Regions from separate parts of the Ferrimonas sp. SCSIO 43195 genome, predicted to be linked through region 2. Evidence: predicted binding sites of a transcription regulator. Region 2 holds the regulator's gene; each other region holds the start of a gene.
The links. Region 2 encodes LexA, which represses DNA repair genes until DNA is damaged. Its sites were predicted from a motif close to TACTGTATNNNNATACAGTA; they were not measured.
Positions count from the first base shown of each region.

Region 1 (4,211 bases), 1.9 Mb from region 2:
GTGGTGGCTGCAATTAACAGGAGTGCTTTCATCTCATTTTCCTCATTCTTTACCGGATTCTTAGAAACAGACCGGCAAAGTTCGTGATCGAGTTCACAATAAAATGAGTTTAGCGTAAAAAAACATCGCCCGGCCTGGTGCCGGGCAATGATGGGGCTAGCGGGAGGGCTCGAAATCGAGGCGAATCTGGGCGCCCCGCAGTTCGGAGTCATCGATGGTCATGGTGCCCTTGTAGCTCAATACGATGTCGTGCACCACCGCCAGGCCGATGCCCTGGCCGGGGTTGCGGCGGTCGGCGCGAACACCGCGCTCCAGTACTGATTGCCGCATTTCCGGTTCGATACCCGGACCATCGTCTTCTATGGCCATGCACAGTCCGCCATCCACGCCGATCCAGGCGCGAATTCGAACGGTGCTGATGGCAAAGCGGTAGGCGTTTTCCAGCAGGTTACCCAGCATCTCCATCAAATCGTCCTGATTGCCGGGGAAACGGGCCAGGCGGTCAATCTGTAGCTCAACCCGAATCCGTTTCTCCTGGTAGACCTTGCCAAGCATATTGGTCAGCTGTTCCACCGTCGGCAAGATCTCGGCCTGTTCCCGGGTCAGGCCCTGGCGACCGACCACCGCCCGTCGAAGTTGGTATTGAATGATCTGGTCCATCTGTCCCAGTTGCGACAGTATCTCCTGCTGACGGCCGCTCTCGCTCAGGTTGCGATCTTCCATAATGGCATTGGTGGCGGCCAAGCGGGTTTTCAGGCTGTGAGCCAGATCCTTCATGGCGTGCTGATAGGTCTGGCGTTGGTGCTTCTCCTGATCTATCAGTTCATTGAGTGCCTGGGTGACTTCGGTTAGCTCCACCGGATAGTCGGACGACAGCTGCTCATTATCGCCTTTTAGAATCCCCTTTACCTCCTGAGACAACCGCCGCAACGGTCGTAGCCCCCAGAAACCGGCCCCCACCAGCAACAGCCCGGACAGGGGAATAAACAGGCCAACGCGGAAATAGGTCTTGCGTGTGCTCTCGGCCAGTTTCCGCTGAATGCGCTCGGCATCCCTGAGCACCAGCAGGTCATAGGATTTTTGGTTGATGCTCACCGGCACCTTGACGATGGAGTACATGCGGTCGTCGGCCAGGGTCATCAGGTAGGGCGGAGTGTTGCTCTTTGCTTCCTGTCGGACGCGGTTGCAGGTGTCTTGCAGGCTGCGCTTTCTGGCTTCTTCCGATGAGGTGTAGTGATCACGCAGGCCGTTAACGCAGGTGATCAGCAGGTAATCGCTTTTGTGAGGAATGGACTGGTAGTCCTCGATGGGGTTGATGCTTTGCGGCAACATCCCCTCCAGCCGTAATTCGGCGGCAATCATTGGCAGCCGAGCGATGATGTCGTTGGTTTGGTCGACGTAAAAGTCCTGCACTTTCTGCTGATTGATCACCTCGGCCAGCGCCCAGGAGGCGAGGGCGATGATGGCCAGTGAGGTCATCATCAGCCGACGCTGTAGCCGCGGACGCTTGGAGAACAGCGCCTTCATTAGCCGCATACCAGATTAAAGCGGTAGCCTTGCCCTCGAATGGTGACGATGGGGTTGTCCAGGCCGCCTAGGCTCAGCTTCTTCCTCAGCCTAGAGATCATGACCTCGATGGTATTGGGATCCCCCTCTTTATCCTGATACAGGATGTCCAGCAGTCTCTGCTTGGAGATTACCTGTTGATGGTGGCGCATCAGGTATTCGAGAATCTGGTACTCGAATGCGGTCAGTTCCAGTTCGTCGCCGCCCATGGTGGCTTGCTTGGCCCCCATGTCCAGAGACAGGTGCTCACACTCGATCACCGGTTTGACAAAACCGGCGCTGCGGCGCACCAAGGCGTTGAGTCGGGCGATCAACTCCTCAACCTGAAACGGTTTGACCAGGTAGTCATCGGCACCGGCGTTAAGCCCGGCCACCTTGTCTTTCCAGTGATCACGAGCAGTCAGGATCAGAATCGGCTGACGGAAGTCGTTGTCTCTCAGGTGCTGAATCAGGTCGATGCCGTCCTGATCGGGCAGCCCCAGATCCACCACCGCGATGTCGACCGGGTAGTTTTCTGCCAGGTAGCGTCCCTCGCCGGCGGTTTCGGAAGCCATGACCTGATTGCCCATTTCGGTCAGGCGAACCTTAAGGTGATGGCGTAACAGGGCATCGTCTTCAATAACCAGTATTTTCATGTTGTCCTCAAATCGGCGATAAGGGCTCGGCGTGCTCACAATGTTAGGGTGAAAGCATAGTGCTGAAGCTCTGAATCTTTCCTGAACAATACCACATGCATTGAAAACTAGCATAAATACTGAGGCTTAGGTCACGTGAGTTGAACTCAGAGGCTCGTTGTACGCTGTCGGGTTGCAGTTTTGACTGGCGATAACCGCCTTTTTTTGATGACCATCAAATCGAACCCTATAAAGCCTGTATTTATATACAGCATTTAGGTAGGCTGGCGCAAAGTTAATCGATCGGGGGAGCCGAAATGGCAGTCATCGTAAAATACGTAGTTGAGCGGGATGGAGAAGAGAAAATGACCTTTGCCAGCAAAGCTGAGGCGGATGCTTATGACAAAATGTTGGACATTGCCGATGAGCTGGAAGGGGTGCTGCGGGCCAGTGGCCTGATAGAGGATGACGGCGTCAGTGAAGGTCTGGCGTTGTACCTGGCGGAGCAGAAAGAGGCGGTGATGCAGGCGCTAAAGGGCAAGAAGAAAGCCCCGCCAGCGGCCAAAGCTCCCGCCAAGAAGGCGGCCAAGGCGCCAGCCGAAAAAGCCGCCTGATCCCCAAGCATAAAAAAACCGGCTCAATCGAGCCGGCTTGCAAGAATAGGTTGCAGGAAAATAATGATGATTACTTGGTTAGCACTGTCTGTGCGATAACCCAGTGTCGTCATTTTACCATGAGCACCGATGAGGCCCTGCTACCTCATTGGAGGTAAATTAGCCCTGAAAACGCCGCTTCAAGGCGCCAGCAGCCCAGGCGATCAGCAGATTACACAGCATGACACTGCCAAGGATGATCGCCATTCGAATCCAAGGTTGATCGAAAGACAGCCGCATCGAAATCAGCCTGTAGGCGGTGGGTAACCACACAAACAATGTGCCCGCCACCAGCCCCAGCTGCAGCAGAGTCACAGTGATGGCACGCTTACTGAAGAGCAACAGTGGCGCGGCGGTGATCAGCACCGCGGCGATGGCATTGCCATAGCGAAGAAAGTGGGCACCCATGACGAGGTAGGCCAGGGCAAGCAGAGTGATTCTCCACCACATAGAGTCTCCTTAAAGTCCCTCGAAAGCCGCTGTGATTCAGCCGGCTAGGGCATGGGTCAATGATGGTCAGTATTGTCTTACGTTTTAGACCTGCATTTCTGCGAGCGGAGTCATACTCCGGTCTCAGTTTCCTACCACTTTGGAGATAATCTTATTGCCTTCAATCGCTTGCGTTTCTTTGTCCGTGTGCCTTTGCGGGGAGCACTTCGGGCTGTGGCGAAATATCAGGTGCGATAGCCAGGCAGTCAGCGGGATGGTCAGGACGATGCCGACACCGCCGGCCAGGGAGGTGTCATCTTCCATTGTTTCCTGAGGAGGCTTGAACCGGTGCCTTAAGTCGCCAATGCACAGTTGTGGTGATAGCGGGGCACCAGAATGAAGTTGACCACAATCTTGATCCTCATCCGCGGCGTATCCAGTCCCTTGGCGCTGCCGTAGACCGAGCGCCAGAACCACCGAATACTGGTTCGGTTATTCAATGTCGAAACTGTAATAGATATCGAGAGAGTCTTTTAGTGTGTTATTGATCCCCTCAATCCACAACCGATTCTGCAAATAGTAGCGAATGGTTACTTCGGTGATGGGCTCAAATATATTGACCCCATATTTTAAGAATATCTTTTCGCCAATGTAGCCACTGATCGCCACCTGAGCTTCGTCGCCATCGCCTTCGGTGCCGACATTGACGTTGGAAAATCCTAACTCTTCGCCAATGGTGGTTAGCATGCCGCCGGTCTGGGCCAGCCCCAGGTTCACCGCTGCCGAGGCCCACAGGGCGTTGCCACCGTCGGTGCTGCTTAGGCCGCGGCCTTGGGTGATGTAGGACAGAATCTCCTGTTGCTCCATGGTTGGGTTGGAGAACAGGGTCATCTGCGGGGCATTAACGGCGCCGCCGAGGCGAATGCCTGCCACGACGTTTTCGGATTTG
Region 1 covers NZ_CP072679.1:3,108,564-3,112,774, reverse strand. The annotation lists gene J8Z22_RS14440 (DUF2057 family protein) at 1-32, opposite strand, end outside; gene J8Z22_RS14435 (ATP-binding protein) at 157-1,527, opposite strand; gene J8Z22_RS14430 (response regulator) at 1,527-2,201, opposite strand; gene J8Z22_RS14425 (YebG family protein) at 2,498-2,794, shown strand; gene J8Z22_RS14420 (hypothetical protein) at 2,954-3,283, opposite strand; gene J8Z22_RS14415 (YibE/F family protein) at 3,407-3,586, opposite strand; gene J8Z22_RS14410 (hypothetical protein) at 3,616-3,762, opposite strand; gene J8Z22_RS14405 (translocation/assembly module TamB domain-containing protein) at 3,755-4,211, opposite strand, start outside.
Region 1: the regulator LexA is predicted to act here: its motif matches at 2,435-2,454, upstream of J8Z22_RS14425 (YebG family protein).

Region 2 (4,211 bases):
AGTGGATGACGTCGTCAGAGGTCATCAGGAAACGGACTTTGCGGTTGACGGGAATCACCAACGGCTTATCCACCTCCAGCAGGTAGTTTTCGCCTTTGGCTTCGGCGTCATTGATTTGGCTTTGAGGGGTGGACATCAGGCTGAAAAACTCCACACCCTGGTCGAAATACTTGTAATGCCACTTCCATTGGGAGCCGGTGATCTGAATGGTGAGGTCGGACTGACTGGGATCTTCCATCGCCACCAGAGTTTTGGTGGCAGGCACCGCCATGACGATCAAAATAATGAACGGAATCACCGTCCACAGAATTTCGATCTTGGTACTTTCATGAAAATTGGCGGGCACCGCGCCTTTGGACTTGCGGTGTGCAATCAGGGAGTAGAGCATCACTCCAAACACCACCGCCGCAATGGCACAGCAGATATAGAAAATGGTCATGTGCAGGCCATACACCTGCTCACTGATGGCGGTCACGCCCGGGGTCAGATTGTAATCCGACTCGGCGACCGCCCACACTGGCATCAAGGCGATGATGGCCAGTAAAGCAATCCTTCTCACATCAACTACTCCTCTGTGTATTGCATGACGCAATATCCAGAGAAGAGCAGCACAGTAATGCTCAGCCCTATGAAGCTCCCCTCCCCTTAATCGGTTTGGGCACACAGCCGACGCGGTTCCGCGTGACCGTTACTTCTGCCTCACACAGTTCTTCGACTGTGTCTTTTCTAACCTAATGACATATTTCGATTTGATCAAGATCAAGAATAGCACTCAATCCACGTATGCAAGGGCAAAAAAGAGGAAATCTCTTTAATTTATCGATTGGCAATAGAAAACACTAAGGGTATGAAAAGGTGTATTAAACAGCAGCAACTGAAGGCGAACAAGGTTCATTATTAAGGACAGGCCTGAATCCACGGCTCAAGCCAGCATTCCCCGAGGTTAGTGAATCCAGTTCGACACCAGTTGAGTGGTAATGCGGCTGGTTTGAGATTGAAACAGATAGCCGGAACATTCGGCACGGCGACTGGCCAGCTCCAACCGGCGCCAGTCGCGGGCGGCAATGGTAGGCAACCAGGCCACCACCGCGCTGCAGGTATGCCCGGACAGCGCCTGTTCGACGGCCCACTGGCCTTCGACGTCGTCCTGACAGCGAACGATCAGAATGCGGTCCATGGCCACTCCGGCATTTTGCAGAATCTGTTTCCAACCGAACCTTGGTGGGTTTACCAGCACCAACCAGCGCTGCTTCTGGCTCAACTCCGCCAGCTTCGGTGCCAATTCAGTCAGGGCCGCCGCGCCGCTGTCCAGTCGGGTCAATCTGGGGTTGGTGGACCAATTGCCCTGCCACAGGCCGGGATGACGAAACTGCGTTCCTTGCCGAGTCTTCATTATTGCAATCCTCCGTTTCGAATCACACCCACCGCCAGGCCTTCAATGCTCAGAGGCTCATGCTCCAGGTCCACCACAATGGGTTGGTATTCACTGTTTTCGGCGTGCAGGTACACCAGATTGTCTTTACGCTGAAACCGCTTCACGGTCACATCTTCGCCCACCCTGGCCACCACAATCTGACCGTTGTGAGCCTCCTGCTGACTGTGTACCGCCAACAGATCCCCATCCATAATGCCGATATCGACCATGGAGTCGCCCCGCACCCGCAACAGATAATCGGCATTGGGACGGAACATGCTGGGGTCCAACTGACAATGCTGTTCGATATGCTGCTGAGCCAGAATCGGCTCCCCCGCTGCCACCTGACCGATCAACGGCAACCCCAGTTGCTCCGGTTCCGGACCGGTATCCAACAGGCGAATGCCGCGCGAGGTGCCGGGGACTATCTCGATCACCTGCTTGCGCGCCAACGCCTTCAGATGCTCTTCGGCGGCATTGGCACTGCGAAACCCCAGACGTTTGGCGATCTCCGCACGAGTCGGCGGCATGCCGGTCTCCTGCATATGGTTGCGGATCAGTTCCAGCACCTGGGTCTGTCTCGGGGTTAACGGCTTCATATCTCTACCTGTTTATCTATACAGTACCACTGTGAGTATATACAGGTAGGCGATAAATTCAACAGTAATTTATTGAATTTGACTGGCCAAATCCCCACAGCCGGAACACCCGCTGACAATTGGCCGGTACAGCAGACTGCCGCCTGAGTCGCTTTCGGTGTAGAATCACAACCAGTTAACGAACAAAAAGCGAATAGAACGGTGACCCAAGAATTCTTATCGCCCTGGATGAAGGGCGCACGCTGGCTGCAAAAGCCGGTAGTGAACAGCCGGTTGGTGCCTGAAGACCCCATTGCCGAGCTGGACATCGATACCGACCGGCCCCTGGTGTACGTCATGAGCCACGAGTCGCATTCGGATCTGCTGGCATTGCATGAGGCCTGCCTCAACGCCAACCTGCCAAGCCCGTTGAAACCTCTGCAGATCAAAGGTCAGTCCGTCAGCCGTGTAGTCTGGCTCAACGGCGCCACCCCCCTGTTTGGTAAAGCGAAAAAGGCCGACTTCCTGGCACGGTTCGAGAAGCTGTTGTCGCTGCATCAACAACACGACGACCTGGACGTTCAAGTGGTGCCGGTGTCGCTGATGTGGGGCCGTGATCCGGGCAAAGAGGAAAGCGTTAGCGCCACCCTGCTCAACAAAGAGCAACCCACCTGGCTGCGCAAGTTTTTCATTCTGATGATGCTGGGACGGGATACCTTTATTCGCTTCTCCCGCCCGGTGTCGCTGCGCTATATGGCCGACAAACACGGCACCGACGACAGCATTGCCCAGAAACTGGCTCGGGTGGCGCGAGTCCATTTCGGTCGTCAACGCACCGTGGCCACCGGACCTCGACTGCCGGATCGCGATGCCCTGTTCCGTAGCCTGCTGGCCTCCAAGGGGCTGGATGAGGCGATTCGGGAAGAAGCCAAAAGCAAGAACATCAGTGAAGAGAAAGCCCGCGAACGCGCCCTGGAATACCTGGAGGAGATCGCCGCCGATTACTCCAGCAACCTGATCCGTATCGGTGAGCGGCTGTTGTCCTGGATCTGGAACAAAATCTACAATGGCATCAATGTCCGCGGCGCCGAACAGGTCCGCCAGCTGTCTCAGGACGGCCATGAGATTGTGTTTGTGCCCTGCCACCGCAGCCACATGGACTACCTGCTGCTGTCCTACATCATCTATCAACAGGGGATGGTGCCGCCGCACATCGCCGCCGGGGTCAACCTGAACTTCTGGCCCGCCGGTCCGATTTTCCGTCATGGCGGCGCCTTCTTCATTCGGCGCTCCTTCAAAGGCAACAAGCTGTACGCCGAGGTGTTCCGAGAATACCTGCATCAGCTGTTTGCCCGTGGCTACTCCATTGAGTACTTCTGCGAGGGCGGCCGCTCTCGCACCGGCCGGCTGTTACCGCCGAAGACCGGCATGATCGCCATGACCATTCAAACCGTCCTGCGCGGCATCGAACGGCCCGTCACCCTGGTGCCCATCTACCTGGGCTATGACCATGTGATGGAGGTAGCGACCTATCACAAGGAGCTGAAAGGAAAGAAGAAAGAGAAGGAGGGCATGCTGCAGGTATTGTCCGCCATCAAAAAACTGCGCAACTATGGCGAAGGCTATGTCAACTTTGGTCAGCCGATCACTGTCCATCAGTTCCTCAACGATAAAGTGCCGAACTGGCGCCAGGACACTCAGGCGGATCCGGATCAACGTCAGCCCTGGCTGACCCCGGTGGTCAACGAGCTGGCCGGCCAGTTGATGTGCAACATCAACGATGCCGCCGCCGTCAGCGCCGTGACCCTGACCGCCACCACGCTGCTGGCCACACCACAGCATGCCATGGCCCGAGCCACCCTGGAGAAGCAGCTGGATTTCTACCTGAAGTTGCTGCAGGCGGTACCCTACACCCCCTACACCACCCTGACCGACGGGGACGGCAAGTCGATCCTGAAAACCGTGCTGGATCTGGAGAAATTCCAGCTCAGCCAGGATGAGCTGGGTGAGATCGTCAGCATCGCCGACAACCAGGCGATCACCATGACTTACTACCGCAACAACATCCTGCATCTGATGATTCTGCCCAGCCTGATCGCTTCGCTGGCGCTGAAGTCCGATCACCTCAGCCGCAACCAGCTGATCGACCAGGCCAGCGAGCTCTACCCTCTGCTGCAGGCCGAGCTGTTTATGGGGCTGGATGGGGAGTTGGAAGAATA
Region 2 covers NZ_CP072679.1:187,384-191,594, reverse strand. The annotation lists partial or broken gene coxB (cytochrome c oxidase subunit II) at 1-523, opposite strand, end outside; gene J8Z22_RS00880 (SulA-like leucine-rich domain-containing protein) at 944-1,393, opposite strand; gene lexA (transcriptional repressor LexA) at 1,393-2,013, opposite strand; gene plsB (glycerol-3-phosphate 1-O-acyltransferase PlsB) at 2,242-4,211, shown strand, end outside.

Region 3 (4,211 bases), 1.9 Mb from region 2:
CGGCGCCTCAGCATTCACCAGCAACAACAGCAGGCATTCACTCAGACGCTCGTCGAAATCGGCCCAATGAATCTGGTAGTGTCCTTTCGGACTGCGGCGGCGGCTGCGGGTGATCAATGCCGACAGCTGGCCATAGCCTCGGCGGCTCTGGGCCAGCACCACCACCGTGGCCTCCGGCAACCGAAACTCACTGCCCACCAGCAGCCGAATCTCATGGGTTTTTGCTGCCTCCCAGGCCTTGACGATCCCCGCCAAAGAGCACTCATCAGTCAGGGCGATGGCTCGGTACCCCTGACGGGCCGCCTCCGCCACCAGCTCCTGAGGATGAGAGGCGCCGCGTAGAAAGCTGAAGTTACTCAGGCAGTGCAGCTCAGCGTAGTCCACCACTAGAACCACCCATGGATAAACCAGCCGTCGTGCTGACGAAACGCCCAGCACCAACGATGATCCCCGGTCTGAGCCAGGTAGTAATCCCGGCACACCGGCTCCCCATCCCACCAGCCTGACTCCAGCCGCTCCGGCCCCTGGTGCAACTGAAGTTGCTGTCGGGTCACCGCCTGGGGCTCGAGCAATAACCACGGCGGCCGAGGCCGCGACGCCACCGACTCACTGCCCTCCCCCAAGCCGGCCCAGCGCCAGGCCCGCTCAGGTCGAATCTCATCCACGGTGGCAATGCCCCGAACCCGCTCTGCCCCCAAGCGGGCGCTCAGTTGCGAGATCAACTGCCGCTGCGGCTGCTGACTGGCCACCAATGGCTGACCGTTTTCGCTTAACCCTTCACTCGTCAGGTTCACCGGACTCAACTGTTCACTCTGCAACAGCAACTCCGTAACCGGCTGGTACAGAGTCAGGCGCTCAAACCTCAGCTGCAGCAGCTTAAACAAGGCCTGGCGCTGACTTTCGGCAAATGCCGGACGCAGCACCACCCGGGTGGGTGGCCCCTGACGGTGACTCAGGCTCAGGCTGAATTGACCGCATGCCAACTGCCGCTGACGTAGAAATTCCGCCAGTGCCGCCACCATGCTTTGCAGGGGAAACAACAGCATCGACGCCTGCTCCGCCTCTTCCAGCAGCAACCGCTTCTGTTGAAACTGAGGCGACGGTTGGTACTCAGGGCGGGGATCCGGTAATTCTCCCTGCAATCGTGCCAGGTGCAGCAACAACTCGGCACCAAAACGGGAACCCAGCTCCGCCCGGGGCAAAGCCAGCAGTTGCCCGGCCTGCTGAATGCCCATCTGCATCAATCGCTCACCGCAATCATTTGGCAACTGCAACGCCGTCACCGGCAGTGACCGCAACAAGGCAGCGAGCCGACAAGGGTCGTCGCTGTTGCCATCCAGTCCCTGGCGAGCCAGCACCGTCGCCGCCAGCGGCGTCAGCCCCAGCCCCTGCTGATAGGGTAGCCCCAGCACTTCCAGCCCCCGGTTGATCGCTTGACGCCAGCCATCCAGGCCCTGAAACAGGCGCAGCATGCTGCTGCCTTCGAGCAGCAGTAAATCCGGCGCCACCAGCACCACCCGGCCACTGAAGCCATAGGCCCACTGAGCCAGCTCCAGCAACACCTCTTGCGAGTCCGCCAGCGGCTCCAGCAGCCACAGTGAAGGGCACAGGGCGGTGGCCGTAGCCACACTCTGATCAACGCTAACGCCCTGTGTCTGCGCCACATCGTTGCACTGACGTACCCGCCGCGGCTGGCCGCTGATCAGGGCGGCGGCCGCCGGTTCCGGGTGCGACTGCAATTGGTAGTGCAACGCCAGATCGACAAAATGCAGTCCCAGCCACAGCATCACCAGGGCCCCTGAAACAGTGTTGCCGCTGGCGGCCGCTTCGGCAGGTGCCACCCTTGCGGCTGCACACTGAGCCGCTGCTGGGGCTGACGCCAACCGCCACGCTGCTTGAGGATCTGCAGCGTCGCTCCGCCGGTTTCCAACGCCCAGCGAACCCGCAGGCTGACCGGATGACTGTCGCGCTCGGCCTCCTGAGGGAGAAATACCACCGCCACGCTGCCACTTCGTTCGGCCGCCAGTTGCAAACGCCGGGATTCACTGACTGACAATGCATCGAGCCACAACAACACCCGCCGACAACTGCCACTGGCCAACCCCTGTTCCGCAGCCCACAACTGCTCTTTGCGATCCAGATCCGTCAGACACACCACATTGGCCAGGTCGATCCCCTGCTGCATCCAAGCCGGGGCATAGGGCAGATAAGGCGGACACACCAACAACAACCATTGGCCCTCTCCCGGACACAACAAACGCTGCAACAACAGTGATTCGCCGGCCCCCGGCGTTGCCATCAATACCTCAAGCACGCCCTTGTCAGGCCAGCCCCCATGACACAGGCACCGATCCAGCGCCTCAAAACCGGTGGCGATCCCCCCCTGCTGTTGCTGCCACTGACTGGCCAGCCACAGATCGTCTCGCTGCAATAATGAATCAACGGGTTTTAGCATGATTTTCGCCACAACTGTACATATATACAGTATTAACGATTTTGCACTAAGATCCAACCACCGTGACTCGATGGCGCCCCACCTCTTTCCTTTCCTGAACAGGCACACTGAAAAGCCATCAGAAATTCAGTACACTGCAGCTTCACCTCCAGCAATCAGTACGAGACACGGACCATGAGCGACACCCCAGCCCTGAGTAAGGAGCAGCGTATCTGGCAGGTCTGCCAGTTGGTGCCGGCGGGTAAGGTGGTCAGCTATGGGCAGTTGGCGGATCTGGCCGGACTGCCCGGGCGGGCAAGGTTGGCGGGCAAAGCCCTGCGACTGACACCGGATACCCTGACACTGCCCTGGTACCGGGTCGTTAATGCCGCCGGTAAAATCTCCCTGCCGCCAGGCAGCCCCGGCTTTCAGGAGCAGCAATATCGACTCCGTGAAGAGGGCGTGATGGTCCGCAACGGCCGGGTAAAAATGTCGGAATACCAGTGGCAACCGGATCTGGCCGAGCTGTTGTGGCAACTGCCGTTTTAATCACCAAGTGGCAGGGTCGACTCATTGAGAACAGAGAACTGCTCTACACTCAACACTGTCTGTTCCGTTTCACCAAGGAGAGCCGATGCGAATCTGGCCATTAATGGCGCTGGTCCTTTCCGCCGGCGCCGCCGCCAACCCGCTGTTGCCCTACCGGGCGGATTACCAAGTCTGGCGGGGCGACTCCCAGTTAGGCAGCGGCTATTACCAATTGCAACAGCAGCAGGACGGGATCTACTCTCTGGGCTACCAAAGCAAAGTGGGTTGGCTATTTTTATCGGATACCCGTACCGAGACCAGCGAGTTCAGGGTCAATGACACCACCCTGATGCCCTGGCAATACCACATGACACGCTCAGGAACCGGTCCGGATTTCAGTGCCAGCATCAGTTTTGATTGGCAGCAACAACGCATCGAGGCCCAATACCGGGATGAACGCAAACAGCTGCCCTGGAGCCAACCCAGGTTCGATCCCCTTAGCTATCAGTTGCAGCTGCGGCTGGACGTTGCCCGAGGGGACACCGACATGCTGTACCCCATCGTCTACAAGAACAAAGAACGGGACTACCGCTATAAAGTGGTGGGTAAGGAGACACTGACGCTGCCGTTCGGCACCCTGGACACCATCAAAGTGGCCAGGGATCGTGGCGAAGGCAGCAGCCGTCAGACCTATCTGTGGCTGGCGCTGGAATACCACCATGTACTGGCCAGGCTAATCCAGTACAAAGATGGCGATGTTCAGGCGGAACTGAGGCTGGAACGGCTGACCTTCAGCGAGGCCGGGACGCCGCCACCGGCAGTCCGTCCTTAAACAGCTGCCATTCACCGGGCACCATGGTGTGCCACTGCTCATTGTGGGTCAGGGGACGAGTGGCAATCACCGACACGATGTCAGTTTCGTTGGTTTCACTGGTGAAATCGATCACCATGTCGGTATCGATCAGCTTGGCCTCGCCAAACGGAGCCTTACGGGTAATCCAGCATAAATTATTGCTGCACACCGCCAGCAGGTAGCGACCATCGGTGAGCAACATGTTGAAGACACCCAGTGTGCCCAGCGCTGTGGCCTCGTTGGCCATAAAGCGAAACGCCTGCCGCATGTCCTTAGGTTTCTCCGGAAAGCGTTGGGCCAGCCGGTCCATCAAATAGCAAAACGCCAGTTCACTGTCGGTCTTACCCACCGGATGAAACCGTTTGGGCTTCAGCTTGTCGGTGTAATTACTGAGCT
Region 3 covers NZ_CP072679.1:2,041,533-2,045,743, reverse strand. The annotation lists gene J8Z22_RS09700 (error-prone DNA polymerase) at 1-384, opposite strand, end outside; gene J8Z22_RS09695 (DNA polymerase Y family protein) at 387-1,790, opposite strand; gene imuA (translesion DNA synthesis-associated protein ImuA) at 1,787-2,455, opposite strand; gene J8Z22_RS09685 (MGMT family protein) at 2,630-2,983, shown strand; gene J8Z22_RS09680 (DUF3108 domain-containing protein) at 3,069-3,794, shown strand; gene J8Z22_RS09675 (class II glutamine amidotransferase) at 3,754-4,211, opposite strand, start outside.
Region 3: the regulator LexA is predicted to act here: its motif matches at 2,468-2,487, upstream of imuA (translesion DNA synthesis-associated protein ImuA).

Region 4 (4,211 bases), 780 kb from region 2:
GCAATGCTGCCACCGTTGGCGGCGACCAGGGCGATGCCCTTGGCACAGTCGTGTGGGGAACCGCCACCCAGGGAGATAACGAAATCACAGTCGTGCTCTTTCAGCAGCGCCAGACCGGCGTTAACGTTGCCCACGGTTGGGTTAGGTTGAGTACCGTCAAAAATCACGGTTTCCACCCCTTTGGCAGTCAACTTGGCGGTCACCTTGGCAACCAGGCCCACTTCAACCAGAACCTTATCGGTTACGACCAAAGCGCGTTTAAAACCCAGTGCGGCGATATCGTCGGCGGCGGAGTCTACCGCGCCGGTGCCCAGAGTGTTAACTGATGGGATGAAGAACTTTGCAACTGACATGGCCAGTCTCCTATCAAAGTGAAATAAAATCTCTATCTGGGGCCAAAATAACGCTAAATAGGTAGGCTTTGTGTGATATGGCACCTATTTTTGTGTGAAAATTACAGAAAATGGCGAGAATACTACTTATGTAAAAAAAGAAGCAAAATCGGCGACTTGAGTGGCAAAAATCAGAATAACGTGCGGAAATACCGCGATCTGGATCGCGGTTTCGGGGTGGGGTGTGATCGGGGTGAGTGCCCGATCAGCACGATGTTGCGCCGAGTGGCATTCAGGCCCGGGGTTGAGGTTCCATCAATAATTCGCGGGCATTGGCCAGCGTATTTTCGGTAATGCTGTCCCCACCCAGCAGGCGCGCCAATTCGTCGAGGCGATCGTCGTTCGACAGTGCCGCCATCTGAGTTTCGGTCACCTGGCCCTTAGTGGACTTACTGACAAACATGTGATTATGGCCGTTGCCCGCAACCTGAGGCAGGTGGGTGACGCAAAATACCTGAGTGGCGTCTCCCAGGGTGCGCAGCATTCGACCGACCACGGCGGCGGTGGGGCCGGAGATTCCCACGTCCACTTCGTCAAAGATCAGGGTCGGGGTTGAGACCTTCTTGGCGGTGATCACCTGAATCGCCAAGCTGATTCGTGACAGCTCACCACCGGAGGCCACTTTACCCAGAGGTTGCAGTGGTTGGCCCGGGTTGGTGGAGACCTGAAACTGAATGCGATCCCCACCGGCCGGAGACACACTGCCGTCGTCGAACTGAACCTCGATTTGGAATTTGGCGTGGGGCAGGGCCAGTTCACGCAAGTTGGCGGTCACCAACTTGTTCAGCTCTTTGGCGTAGCGTTGCCGGCTTTTACTCAGGCGCTGGGCCGCCTGCAGATAGGCGTCCATGGCCAGTTGCCGCTCTCCGTCGAGTTCATCCAGCCGCTGTTCGCTGGCGCTGAGGCTTTGCAGCTCTTCCGCCAGGGTCTGATGCAGCTGTGCCAGTTCGCCGGCCTTGACCTGATGTTTGCGGGCCAGAGTCATGGCTTTGGACAGGCGCTGCTCCAGTTCGTCAAAACGTTGCGGGTCCAGCTCCAGCGATTGATGGTAGTGGGCCAGTTCGTTGGCGCCCTCCTGCAACTGGATCAAGCCTTCGTGCAACAACGCCAGCCCCGGTTCCAGGGCCTTATCGTCACTGGCCAGGGTTTCCACCTCGGCAATGGCCTGCTGCAACAAGCTGACGGCACTGACCTCTTCGCCTTCGCTGAGCAGGTACACCGCCCGCTGGCTCTGTTCCATCAGCGTGGTGCAGTTGGCCAGGCGACGGTGCTCAGATTCGATGGCTTCGAACTCGCCGGGTTCGAGGGCAAACTCGTCCAGTTCCTGTACCTGGTATTCCAGCAACTGTTGGCGCGCCTGGCGCTGCTGCTGCTCCTGTTGCAGCCGAGCTAACTCGTTATCCAGGTGTTTCCAGCGCCGGTAGCCGTCGCTGCACTTATGCAGCAAGGCCTGATGGCCGGCGTATTGATCCAGCAGTGACAGCTGGGTGTGGCTCTGCAGCAGCCCCTGATGGGCGTGCTGGCCGTGGATGGTGATCAGCCGTTGTCCCAGGGCTTTGAGCTGCGCCAGAGGGACCGGTTGGCCATTGATCCAGGCTTTGGAGCGGCCTTCGCTGCTGATGCTACGGCGCAGAATGCACTCGTCGTTGTCATCGAGGTCGTTGTCTGCCAGCCAGCGGCGGGCCGCATCGATGCGCCGAACATCGAAGCAGGCGCTGATCTCGGTTTTGCCGGCGCCGGGGCGAACCATGGCCGCCTCGGCTCGCGCACCCAGACACAGGCCCAGGGCATCGATGGCGATGGATTTACCGGCACCGGTTTCCCCGGTAATGGTGGTCATGCCCTGGCGAAAATCCAGCTCCAGGAATTTAACGATGGCGAAATTGGAAACCGTAAGTTGAGTCAGCATCTCTCTGCCCTGTATGAATAGACATACTGTATGAAATAACAGTATATGTATTTTCCCTGTTCAGTAAAGCACCAATGGCAAAAAGTTGTACAGCGCCGTAACTCTTCCTATGTTTTCAAAGGGCCGCACTGGCGGTGACTGACGGGAGAGTCCGTATGATTGCGGTGGTGACAGGCAGTAACCGGGGGTTGGGTTGGCACGTGGCCCATCAGTTGGCCGATCAGGAGTTTCATGTGGTGGCCTGTGCCCGGCGGCATGAGGACGCCATGGCGGTGGCGGCGTCGATTCGAAGTCAGGGCGGTGAGGCCAGTCCGTTTGCCCTGGACGTTACCCGGCCACAGCAGGTGCAGGAGTTGGCGGCCTGGTTGACCGAGCTGTACGGAGGGGTCGAGGTGTTGGTCAATAACGCCGGCATTATGCTGGATCAGGGGCTGCCATTGCCGGCCATTACCTTGTCACAGTGGCAGCGGACTCTGGACACCAACCTGACCGGGGCGATGCTGATGTGCCAGATGATTTTGCCGCTGATGCGAGCCAGCCAATATGGCCGCATCGTCAATGTCTCCTCCGGTTACGGTTCGCTGGCGGAGATGGGGCAGCATCAGGCCGCCTACCGGGTGTCCAAGGCCGGTTTGAATGCCTTGACCCGGGTGGTGGCGGCAGAGACCGCCGATGACGGCATCAAGGTCAATGCCGTGTGTCCGGGCTGGGCCCGCACCGACATGGGCGGGCCTCAGGCCAGCCGGGATCCGGCGGACGCGGCCCGCTGGATCACCTGGGCGGCGACGCTGGACGATCATGGCCCCAGTGGCGCCTTCCTGCGTGATGGTCAGCCCATCGAGTTTTGAGCTTGAGGGATCAGAACAGTTTGCTGCCCCAGTCCAGTTTGCTGCGCAGCACTTCGAAGTAGTTATAGCCCTTGGGGTGGATCAGCCTGAGGGCGTAAGGGGACTTGCGAATGCGAATCTCATCGCCGGGCAGGCAGGCCAGAGTAACCTGGCTGTCGCAGCTGATCTCCAGCTCCGGTGAGCTGGAGCTGCAGGAGGCGCGCAGGGTAATCTCGCTGTCGCCGTCTACCACAATGGGGCGGCAGGAGAGGGTGTGGGGAAACATCGGCACCAGAATGTTGGCGTTGAGGTTCGGGGTCAGGATGGCGCCGCCCGCCGACAGCGAGTAGGCGGTGGACCCGGTGGGGGTGGCGACAATCATGCCGTCGGCGCGCTGGCTGTACATGAAACGACCGTCGATGTAGACCTCGAAATCGATCATGTGCGCCACCTTACCGGCGTGCAGAACCGCTTCGTTGACCGCCACATTGTGGCTCTTCTGTTCGCCGTGGCGATGGACTTCGGTGTGCAGCAGAAAGCGCTGCTCGGTCTCAAACTCGCCGCCAAGGACCTTGGTCAGGGTTTCTTTAAACTGGTCCGGGTCGACGTCGGTCAGAAACCCCAGGTTGCCGCGGTTGACCCCGAGTACCGCCACGTCATAGCGGGCCAGTACCCGTGCCGCCCCCAGCATGTTGCCGTCACCGCCGACCACGATGGCCAGATCGCAGCGCTCGCCAATCTCAGTCATCTCCACGGCTTCGGCCTTGTCGCAGCCCAGCTCTCTGGAGATGTCGGATTCGATCAGCACTTCATAGCCTTGCTTATTAAGCCAGTAAAACAGTTGCGCCAGAGTCTGGTTGGCGCCCTGGTGGCGAGGTTTGCCAATAAGGCCGATGGTTTTAAATGCTGTTTGCATGTTGGTCTCGTGTCGGATTGGGCGGTCAGGTGCGCCCCATGGACGGGTTACTCTACTTAGGTCAACGATATACGGGGATTGCCGGTTTGTCACCTCAGGACTGCTGAGGCCGCCGCTCAGGCACAGATTGTCCTTCGCGACCGGGATATTGCTCCGTTAGCCCTTGA
Region 4 covers NZ_CP072679.1:969,556-973,766, forward strand. The annotation lists gene yiaY (L-threonine dehydrogenase) at 1-353, opposite strand, end outside; gene recN (DNA repair protein RecN) at 625-2,301, opposite strand; gene J8Z22_RS04690 (SDR family oxidoreductase) at 2,457-3,149, shown strand; gene nadK (NAD(+) kinase) at 3,160-4,044, opposite strand.
Region 4: the regulator LexA is predicted to act here: its motif matches at 2,326-2,345, upstream of recN (DNA repair protein RecN).